DNA from 3 places in the Citricoccus sp. NR2 genome. Region 2 is predicted to be linked to each of the others. Evidence: predicted binding sites of a transcription regulator. Region 2 holds the regulator's gene; each other region holds the start of a gene.
The links. The regulator LexA, encoded in region 2, represses DNA repair genes until DNA is damaged. The targets are predictions, from matches to a motif close to TCGAACANNTGTTCGA.

Region 1 (3,282 bases), 410 kb from region 2:
CGACGCCCGGAGTACGCGGACGCCTCGCGCGGCACCTATACCCGCGAATCGATCTACACGCCGTTGGAATACACCGAGACCCTGATCGACGCCGGACTACGCCCCAATGTCTGGGAGACCACCTATTTGCAGTCGCTGCTGGGGGAGGAACCAGTCTACGCCTGGGTTCGTGGTGCTGCATTGCGCCCCGTCCTCCAAGGGCTCGCTGCCGCAGATGAACGCGACGGAACTCGGCTCGAAGAGCAGTACACACGGGAATACCGGGAAGCGATGTTGCGGGCTTATCCGCCCTATGAGGCACCCGACGGAACCACGCTCACGGTCTTCTCAATGCGTCGCGTCTTCGTGGTCGGTCAGAAAGTGCTCGACTACCAGATCTGAGACGAGAGTGGTTGGCGGGCGACCTACCAGCCGCGGGCCCGCCATTCGTCTAAGTGTGGCCGTTCTTGGCCGAGCGTGGTGCTCGCGCCGTGGCCGGGCAGCACGATGGTGTCGTCGTCATAGACGTCGAAAATCCGGGACGTGACATCGTCGAAGAGCTGCGTGAACCGCACTGAATCGTTCTGCGTATTACCTACACCACCGGGAAACAGCGAGTCGCCCGTGAACAGCACGGTAGGTGCATCGGCGTCGGGAACAAAGGCCAAGGCGACCGAACCGGGAGTGTGGCCCCGAAGCCCGATGATGTCTAACGAGATCCCATCAAAATGGGCGGCGTCGCCGTGATTCAACAGCACCTTCGGCGTCACCGATGTTTGTTCCTGAATTGCATCCGCGTCCGCGGTTCCCGCGGCCGTTGAGGTCTGGGTCTGTTCGGACACCTCGGCCAGCGCACGCACATGGTCCCAGTGCTGGTGAGTGGTGATGATGACGGCCAGGGTGGTGTGGCAGGGCGTGTCCACCGCTGCCGAGGCAAGGAGTTCCATGATGGCGGCCGGGTCGTCCGCAGCATCAATCAGCACCTGGGTTCCCGAGGTCTTCGACGTGATCAGATAGACGTTGTTGTCCATCGACGACACCGAACGTGTCCGGATCGTTACTTCAGGAAGATCCTGGACGACAGTGATGGGACCGGCGGTGCTGTGGGCTGACGAAGACATGAGACTCAGTGTAGAGATGGATCAGCCGCCCTGACTAGCTGGCCTGCGCTCCGTCCGGCGGTGTGCTGTTAGCGAACGACAGCACCACAGCACGTGCTCGAATGTGCGTTCGAAGTCTTGCTGGCATACAGTAGATGTTGTTCCACTTCTTTATCGATGCGAGGATCACGCTGTGACTGTCTCAACCACTCCATCACTTGATACCGACTCAGCGGCCCTGGCTTCCCGCCCGGAGGGTGCGCCTGCGAGTCGTCGGGGGAGTGCCACGCACGACCGGATCGTCGTCCAAGGGGCACGCGAACACAACTTGAAGAACGTCAACCTAGATATTCCACGCGACTCCATGGTCGTTTTTACCGGCCTATCCGGTTCCGGAAAATCATCATTGGCTTTCGACACGATTTTCGCCGAAGGCCAGCGGCGCTATGTGGAATCGCTGTCGTCGTATGCGCGTATGTTTTTGGGCCGGGTAGACAAGCCGGCCGTCGACTTCATCGAGGGCTTGTCTCCGGCAGTCTCGATCGACCAAAAATCGACCAACCGCAACCCGCGTTCAACCGTCGGCACGATTACCGAGGTTTTCGACTATATGCGTCTGCTGTGGGCGCGTATCGGCGTACCGCATTGTCCCGAATGCGGGGAACCTGCGAAACGCCAGTCGCCACAGCAGATCGTTGATCAGCTTTCTGAGTTGCCCACGAAAACTCGATTCCAGGTGCTCGCGCCGGTGGTGCGCGGTCGTAAGGGCGAGTTCGTGGACCTGTTCTCCAGCCTGTCTACGCAAGGCTTTTCCCGTGCCATTGTCGACGGCGAGATCGTGCAACTCACGGATCCGCCGAAGCTGAAGAAGCAGATCAAACACACCATTGCTGTGGTCATCGACCGTTTGGCAATGAAGGACGGTATCCGTCAGCGGCTCACCGATTCGATTGAGACGGCGCTGAAGCTGGCCGAGGGGCTCGTCGTCGTGGATTTCGTGGACATCGAAGCCACCGTCGACCCAGATCGTGCCAATGCGGGAGAGTTCCACGCCGTTGATGCCGACGGCCAACCCAAGTACCGCTCATTCTCGGAGAACCTGTCTTGCCCGAATGGACACGAACAGACCATTGACGAGATTGAACCGCGCTCGTTCTCCTTCAACAACCCGTTTGGCGCTTGCTCAACCTGCACGGGTATTGGCTCTCAGCTCCAGGTGGATGAGGAACTCGTCATTCCGGACGAAGACCTCTCTCTGGAAGGCGGGGCCATCGCCCCGTGGTCCATCGGCAAGTCAACCGCCGAATACTGGCAGCGCCTGATGGCCGGGCTAGCGGACGAACTGGACTTCTCGCTCAAAACCCCGTGGAAAGATTTGCCCGCTAAAGCCCGTAAGGCACTTTTGCACGGCAAGGACTACAAGGTCGTGGTCCAATACCGCAACAGATTTGGCCGCGAACGAAAGTACAGCACCGGTTTCGAAGGTGTCATCGACTACATCAAGCGCAAGCATCTCGAGACAGAGTCGGATCACGCACGTGACCGCTACGAGGCGTACATGCGCGAGATTCCTTGCCCTGCTTGCAAGGGCGCACGACTTAACCCCACCGCGCTTTCCGTGCTCGTGGGCGATAAGTCGATTGCCGAGGTATCGCGTCTTCCCATGGAAGAAGCCATTGCCTTCATGAATGATCTGGAACTCACCGATCGCGATCTTCGCATCGCGGACCAGGTCCTCAAGGAAATCAAAGCACGGTTGCGCTTCCTCATCGACGTGGGTCTCGACTACCTGAATCTCGAACGTCCTGCAGGAACCTTGTCGGGCGGCGAAGCCCAGCGGATTCGTCTCGCCACGCAGATCGGCTCAGGGTTGGTGGGCGTCCTGTACGTGCTCGATGAACCGTCCATTGGATTGCACCAACGTGACAACCGCCGCCTGATTGAGACCCTGATCCGATTGCGGGACTTGGGCAACACTCTGATCGTTGTTGAGCACGATGAAGACACGATTGCTGAGGCGGACTGGATCGTCGACATTGGTCCCCGCGCCGGCGAACAGGGCGGTGAAATCGTCCATTCAGGTTCGTTGGAAGGACTCAAAGCCAACGAACGCTCCGTCACTGGTGATTACCTTTCCGGACGCCGCAGCATTGCCGTTCCGGAGACCCGACGTCCCCTTGATCCACAGCGTCAGCTCACTGTG
Region 2 (3,282 bases):
CGAGAATACGTCTCCTACCGTCTACGTGGCTCCTCTGTCGGTGTCCGGAAGGCTGCGTGAGAACCTTCTGCAAGACACGACGACGATTCTTACGTCGGCAACGTTGACGGTCGGGGACTCATTCGGGCCCATCGCTGGAGATCTAGGATTCTCGGGGTCCGGTGGACCGGAGTGGACGGGCATTGACGTGGGTAGCCCCTTCGAATACGCCAAGCAAGGCATTCTCTACGTGGCTGAGAAACTGCCTAAACCAAGTCGCCTCACCTCGCCGGCGACGTACGACGAACTAGAGGCGTTGTTGCGAGCTTCTCAGGGTGGAGCATTGTGTCTCTTCTCTTCGCGCCGGGCGGCCGAGGACGCGGCTCATGAGTTGCGTCGGCGGTTGGGGCCAAATCCACAGATTCTCTGCCAGGGCGACTCCACGCTGTCCGCATTGATCAAACAATTCGCGGAAGAGGAGGATACCTGCCTTTTCGGCACGATGTCCCTCTGGCAAGGCGTGGACGTCCCCGGACGCTCCTGCCGTCTGGTGGTGGTGGACAGACTGCCGTTCCCACGTCCTGATGACCCACTGTCCGAGGCTCGTACACGAGACGTTGCGCAGCGCGGGGGCAACGGTTTCATCCAAGTCTCAGCGACTCATGCTGCGGTCCGACTCGCTCAGGGCGTGGGTCGACTCATCCGGTCGGCTAATGACCGAGGTGTCGTGGCGATCCTTGACTCGCGGCTTCATCATGCCCGCTATGGAAAGTATATCCGGTCAGCCCTGCCGGACTTTTGGTACACGACGGAACAGGACACTGTGCTCGGTGCCCTCGGTCGCCTCGCGAAGGTCTAAATACGGTGAGCGATCACGACGCGACAGGGGCCCAACGACGAAAACGTCGTTGGGCCCCTGTCGTTCTATCGGCGGGCTATATCGCCGATAGCGTCAGATGGATCGAAGGACGGACACAACTTTTCCCATGATGGTGGCGTGGTCGCCCAAGATGGGCTCGTACGCGGTGTTCTGAGGCAGCAACCAGGTATGGCCATCGCGCTGGCGGAAAGTCTTCACCGTTGCTTCTTCATCGAGTAAGGCGGCGACGATGTCGCCGTTGGTGGCGCTGTTCTGCTTGCGTACCACGACCCAGTCGCCATGGCAGATAGCGGCATCCACCATCGAGTCTCCGGTGACTTTGAGCATGAACAGGTCCCCATCACCAGTTAGCAACTTGGGGAGGGCGATGACATCTTCGATATGCTGATCAGCCAACACTGGCCCGCCGGCGGCAATGCGCCCCACCAAGGGAACCATGACGTTGTGAGAGTCGATTTCGCGGCTAAAGGGGAGCTGCAACTCATCGGTGTCAATCTCCTGGGCCGAATCTGACTCATTGCCCAGGAGATTTCCGTCTTCATCGCGAAGAATCTCGATGGCCCGGGGGATACGAGGATCTCGGCGGATGTACCCGTACTCGGTGAGCTTCTTGAGCTGGTACGTCACGGATGAGAGAGACAGCAACTCCGTCCCCTTGCCGATCTCACGCATCGACGGTGGATAGCCAGTCTTCGCGATGGCTCGTCGTAGGTAATTGAGCACTTGTCGCTGCCGCTGCGTCAGCTTCTTAACGCTGTATACCGCGAAGTTCTGCTCGTGACCGTCTGGAGTCGATGAACTCATGGGGCTCTCCGTTCTTATCGTGTCCATGGCCGCTGATGGACTCTGTTTCGCAGTCAAGACGCCGGGACATCCGGTGACCGATTCGCAGGGTCAAGGCGATCCGTACTTCAAGGCTACAGCATTCTTCGAACAAGTTCAAAGATCTGTACGAGGAATATCTTGCATCCGGTCGAAAGGCTGTGCTAGAAAAGATGTACGAACTTAGAACGGTCGATCGAGTCGAAAGAAGTGGGCCGTTCGAAAAGAGAGGACAGTGGGATCATGAGCATCGCTACGCAAAACCAAGGAAGCAGCGGCATTTGCCTGACTCGACGCGGTCGATTTGTTCTACGAACACTTCCCCTCATTATTCTGATGGCCCTGATCGTTGCAGCGGCCCTGATCGGGGATCTGTTCGGTTCTTCAGCGAACGCGTCGAACTCCGGTCTGCCCTCGGGTGCAATCGAATACACTGTCGGATACGGCGACACCCTCTGGGGGATCGCGGGACAGGTTGATCTCGATGCACCCCGCGCTGAGATTGTTCAGCGCATCGGTGACCTGAACCAGCTCGCAGGATCGGATATTAATGTCGGCGATACGCTCTTCGTTCCCGCGTCACCGGGGAACTGAAGGTCAACGTCGGATCTAGACTGTGTGCGTGACTCCAAACTCGAACGATTTCAACGCTGATGCTCTAGCGGCTCTACCTTTGCGTGAGAACCTGCGTGGCATGACTCCCTATGGGGCACCACAACTAGATGTGCCGGTAATGCTCAACACGAATGAAAACACGCATCCGGTTCCAACAGACGTGGTCGAATCGATCGGAGCTGAAGCGCTTCAGTCGGCACGTTCGTTGAATCGCTATCCGGACCGGGAATTCACGGAACTCCGTAGACGTTTGGCGGCTTATCTTGGCGAGGGTCTGACTGAGCGGCAGATCTGGGCAGCGAATGGATCTAACGAGATTCTTCAGCAGATTCTGCAGGCTTTTGGTGGACCAGGCAGAAGTGTTCTGAGTTTTCCACCGACTTACTCGATGTATCCCTTGCTCGCTGAAGGCGTGAGCACCAGATACATCGCCGGAATTCGGAATGATGATTACACGCTTACAGCAACATCTGCCTCAGTGCAGGTCGAAGAACACGCGCCTAACATCGTGATCCTGTGCTCTCCCAATAATCCAACCGGAACGGCATTGGGGCTGGACGTGATCGAGGCCGTTTACGAGGCTTCCGACGCATGCCAGTCCATGGTTGTTGTGGATGAGGCCTACGCCGAGTTCGCATTGGAGGGTACGCGTTCCGCACTTACTCTGCTCCCCGGACGTCCCCGATTGATCGTGACGCGTACTATGTCGAAGGCTTTCGCGTTGGCCGGCGCCCGTCTCGGTTACCTCGCGGCGGCGCCAGAAGTGACTGACGCCATTCGGCTCGTGAGACTTCCGTATCACTTGTCTTCTATGTCTCAAGCGACGGCTAACGCCGCGTTGGCCCACGTTGACTCGCTGTTGGCAACGGTTGAGGAAATTAAGGTCCAACGTGATCGAATCGTGGATGGGCTTCGGGAGCTGGGATTGCGTCCTGCAGTTTCCGATTCAAACTTCGTGTTCTTTGGTGGGCTGTCGAACGCCAGCG
Region 3 (3,282 bases), 1.6 Mb from region 2:
GAGAAGTTCGGCGATGATCTCCACGTCACTCAGACCGAACGCCCCACGCCGGGGCAGCACCAGGCGCTGGTTCGCCTGATCTCTACCGGCGTATGCCACACCGACCTGCACGCCGCCGAGGGTGACTGGCCGGTCAAGCCCTCTCCCCCGTTCATCCCCGGACACGAGGGAGTCGGCGTGGTGGAAGAAGTCGGTCCCGACGTCACCGAAGTCAAAGTGGGCGACACGGTGGGCAATGCCTGGCTGTGGAGCGCTTGCGGCCACTGTGAACACTGCCGGACCGGCTGGGAGACCCTGTGCGAGTCGCAGCTCAACGGCGGGTACTCGACGGACGGCTCCTTCGGCGAGTACATGCTGGTGGACGCCCGCTACGCCCCGATCATTCCCGAGGGGTCGGACCCCTACGAAGTCGGTCCGGTGCTGTGTGCCGGGGTGACGGTGTACAAGGGCCTGAAGCGCACCGAGGTCCGCCCCGGTCAGTGGGTGGTGATCTCCGGAATCGGCGGACTCGGCCACATCGCGGTGCAATACGCGGTGGCGATGGGTATGCGCGTGATCGCCGTCGATATTGCCGACGACAAGCTGGCGCTGGCCGAGAAGCACGGTGCCGAGATCACGGTGAACGCCAATGTGCAGGACCCGGAGCTGGTGATCCAGGAGAAGGTCGGCGGTGCACACGGCGTGCTGGTGACCGCGGTACACCCGAAGGCGTTCGGCCAGGCGATCAACATGACCCGTCGCGGCGGCACCATCGTGTTCAACGGGCTGCCCCCGGGCGACTTCCCGGCGCCGATCTTCGACATCGTGCTCAAGGGTCTGACGATCCGCGGTTCGATCGTGGGCACCCGTCAGGACATGGTGGAGGCGCTGGAGTTCTACGCCGCCGGCAAGATCCACCCCACCTACCACCGGCGCCCGCTGGAGGACATCAACGACGTGCTGGAAGAGATGAAGCACGGCAAGATCGAAGGGCGCGTGGTGATCGAATACTGATCAAGTGGTGAACACCGTCGACTGATCACGACGGACGACGGCGGCGGAGCCGATTCCGCCGTCTGTTCCAGGGCCCGGCTGCCGCCTGCGTGCGGTGGCCGGGCCCTGTGCTGTGTTGGGGCTGTGGGTGGGTGCTGTGTGCCAGGTCAGGCCGCGGAATCTGGCGGTCCTGAACTCCAGTCCAGAAAAATGTTCGAGACCACTTGTGCCTTCATGCGAAAGTGTGTACTCTAGATGTAGAACGTATGAATTATGGATAGCTGATATTAGATCTCCAAAGATCTCGTTTGTTGTTCGATGGTGATACGGCATCCTGGAGTGAGGTGATGAGCGTGGCGGCACTGCCCTTGAGTGATGAGGCGCTGCCTTCCGCGCCGGAACCGCGGTCGGGGCGCGACGCGAATGCGCGTGACTCGGAGGTTCGGAATCTGAGCGGTCACTCCACCGCGGAACTGTTGGAGTTGGTTTCGGTGGGGCTACAGGAACTCACCGATCGGCTGGTGGATCCGGAAGCGTTACGGGGATTCGCCGTCTTCCGTGAGGTTCGCTCCGGTCCCTCGGCCCAGGATTGGGGTACCGGCTGGAGCGCTGACGGTGCTGCTGACGGTGTGGACACGGACGAGACTCCGGCGGATGATCCCTTTGCGGAGAAGACGGTGCCGACGCGGATTCCCGCGTATCACTGTGAGGATCCGGAGGCGTCGCTGCCGCAGGCGGTGCGCACCGTCGAGTCGATGGCCCGCCGGGTCGATGCCCTGCAGATTCGGCTCACCGGGCTGGTCGCGGACACCTTCAACCACGAGGCGGATCGGCCGGAGTTCCTCGGGGTGCCGGCCGGACGGGTGATGTACAAACACCACACTGCCTACCTGCGTCATCTCACCCACGTGGGTGGCAAGGAGATCGCACAGCGCCTCGACACGGCACGCCGCCTGTATCGGAACCCCGCCGCCGGAGCGCTGCTCGTTGCGCACGCCGTCGAGAATTCTGCTAAGGGCGCGGGTGATCCCGGTGTGACGACGGAACGCGGCGCTGCGGCAGACGGCGCGGGCATGGGCACGGCAGATGCTGCCCAAGGAGCGCGCGATGACGTCTCGAACCCGCGGGACTTCCTGTTGTCGACGGCGGCGCAGGCGTTCCATCGGGGCGAGGTCACCGAGCGGGCCCTGCGATCGGTGATCACCTCGATGGCTGGGGCCGCTGACACCGCGGAGAAAGTCTCCTATGACCGGGGCAAGGCGAATTCACTGCTGAAACAGGGCGAGGCGCTACTCACCGGATCCGCGCGCGATCTCGACGACGACAATTTCTTCCAGGCCGCGGCACGCTGGCGTCAGCTGGCCGAGAACCTCATCAACCCCGATGGCGAGCTGCCCGAAGATGAGCATCGGGAGCAGAAATGCCGGATTCGGTATCGCGGTCGGAACCGGGATGGCAATCACGACTGGGAAATGAGCCTCGACGACGTCAGCCACGAGCTGATGGAGACCATGTGTCAGGCCGCGAACAACCCGGCCGGCCGGACCCTCGAGGGGGAGACCCCGTTCATCAACGACGGCGCGGAAGCTCCCGAGATTCCCGGGGGACAGACCGCGGCAGCCGAGACCCCCGAGGGCGACCCGGTGGGTGACATGGACCGGCGCACGTGGGGTCAGCGAGCCCTGCACGCCGTGCTCATGGTGCTGCACGCCGGACTGCGCTCGCCGTCGAACAAGCTGCCCGACCACGGAACCACTCGGCCGGTGGTCATGGTCACCATGGACTACGCCACGATGATGCGCCAGGCGCACGCGGCAAACCTGCTGCCGGCCGGATTCGACCTCTCGGTGATCGAACCGTACCGGAAGCCTGAGTTGTTTCTCTCGGAGGGGCAGTACTCGGGGCCGATTCGTCCCGCTCACCTCCGGGAACTGCTGGTGGAGGCAGATCTGATGCCGGTGGTGCTCGGCGGCGCGGGCCAGGTGCTCGACGTCGGAACCAGAAAGCGGTTCTTCGACGGGCATCTCCGGGCGGCAGTGGCCGCTCGCGATGGCGGCTGCGCGGCCCCGGGATGCACGGCGCCGATTTCCTGGTGTCAGACCCATCATCATCAACCCGTGCGCGAGGGTGGAGCGACCGCCGTCAACAATGGGGTGCTGCTGTGCCGGCACGACCATGCCTTGGCCGATCGCGGTGACTGGCAGATCGAGTTCATCGACGACGTCCCCTACTTCCGGGCGCCGATCTACCATGACCCCTGGCAGACCCCGCGCCGCAACACCTACTGGCGGTCCGGCGCGAACGCATGAT

Region 1: the regulator LexA is predicted to act here: its motif matches at 1,198-1,213, upstream of uvrA (excinuclease ABC subunit UvrA).
Region 3: the regulator LexA is predicted to act here: its motif matches at 1,175-1,190, upstream of O1A05_RS05205 (HNH endonuclease signature motif containing protein).

The regions. Positions count from the first base shown of each region.
Region 1 is NZ_CP115154.1:2,392,111-2,395,392, reverse strand. It holds gene O1A05_RS11175 (methyltransferase domain-containing protein) at 1-381, shown strand, start outside; gene O1A05_RS11170 (MBL fold metallo-hydrolase) at 405-1,100, opposite strand; gene uvrA (excinuclease ABC subunit UvrA) at 1,318-3,282, shown strand, end outside.
Region 2 is NZ_CP115154.1:2,802,552-2,805,833, reverse strand. It holds gene O1A05_RS13195 (ATP-dependent DNA helicase) at 1-838, shown strand, start outside; gene lexA (transcriptional repressor LexA) at 932-1,663, opposite strand; gene O1A05_RS13185 (LysM peptidoglycan-binding domain-containing protein) at 2,018-2,275, shown strand; gene O1A05_RS13180 (histidinol-phosphate transaminase) at 2,376-3,282, shown strand, end outside.
Region 3 is NZ_CP115154.1:1,114,738-1,118,019, forward strand. It holds gene adhP (alcohol dehydrogenase AdhP) at 1-993, shown strand, start outside; gene O1A05_RS05205 (HNH endonuclease signature motif containing protein) at 1,320-3,281, shown strand.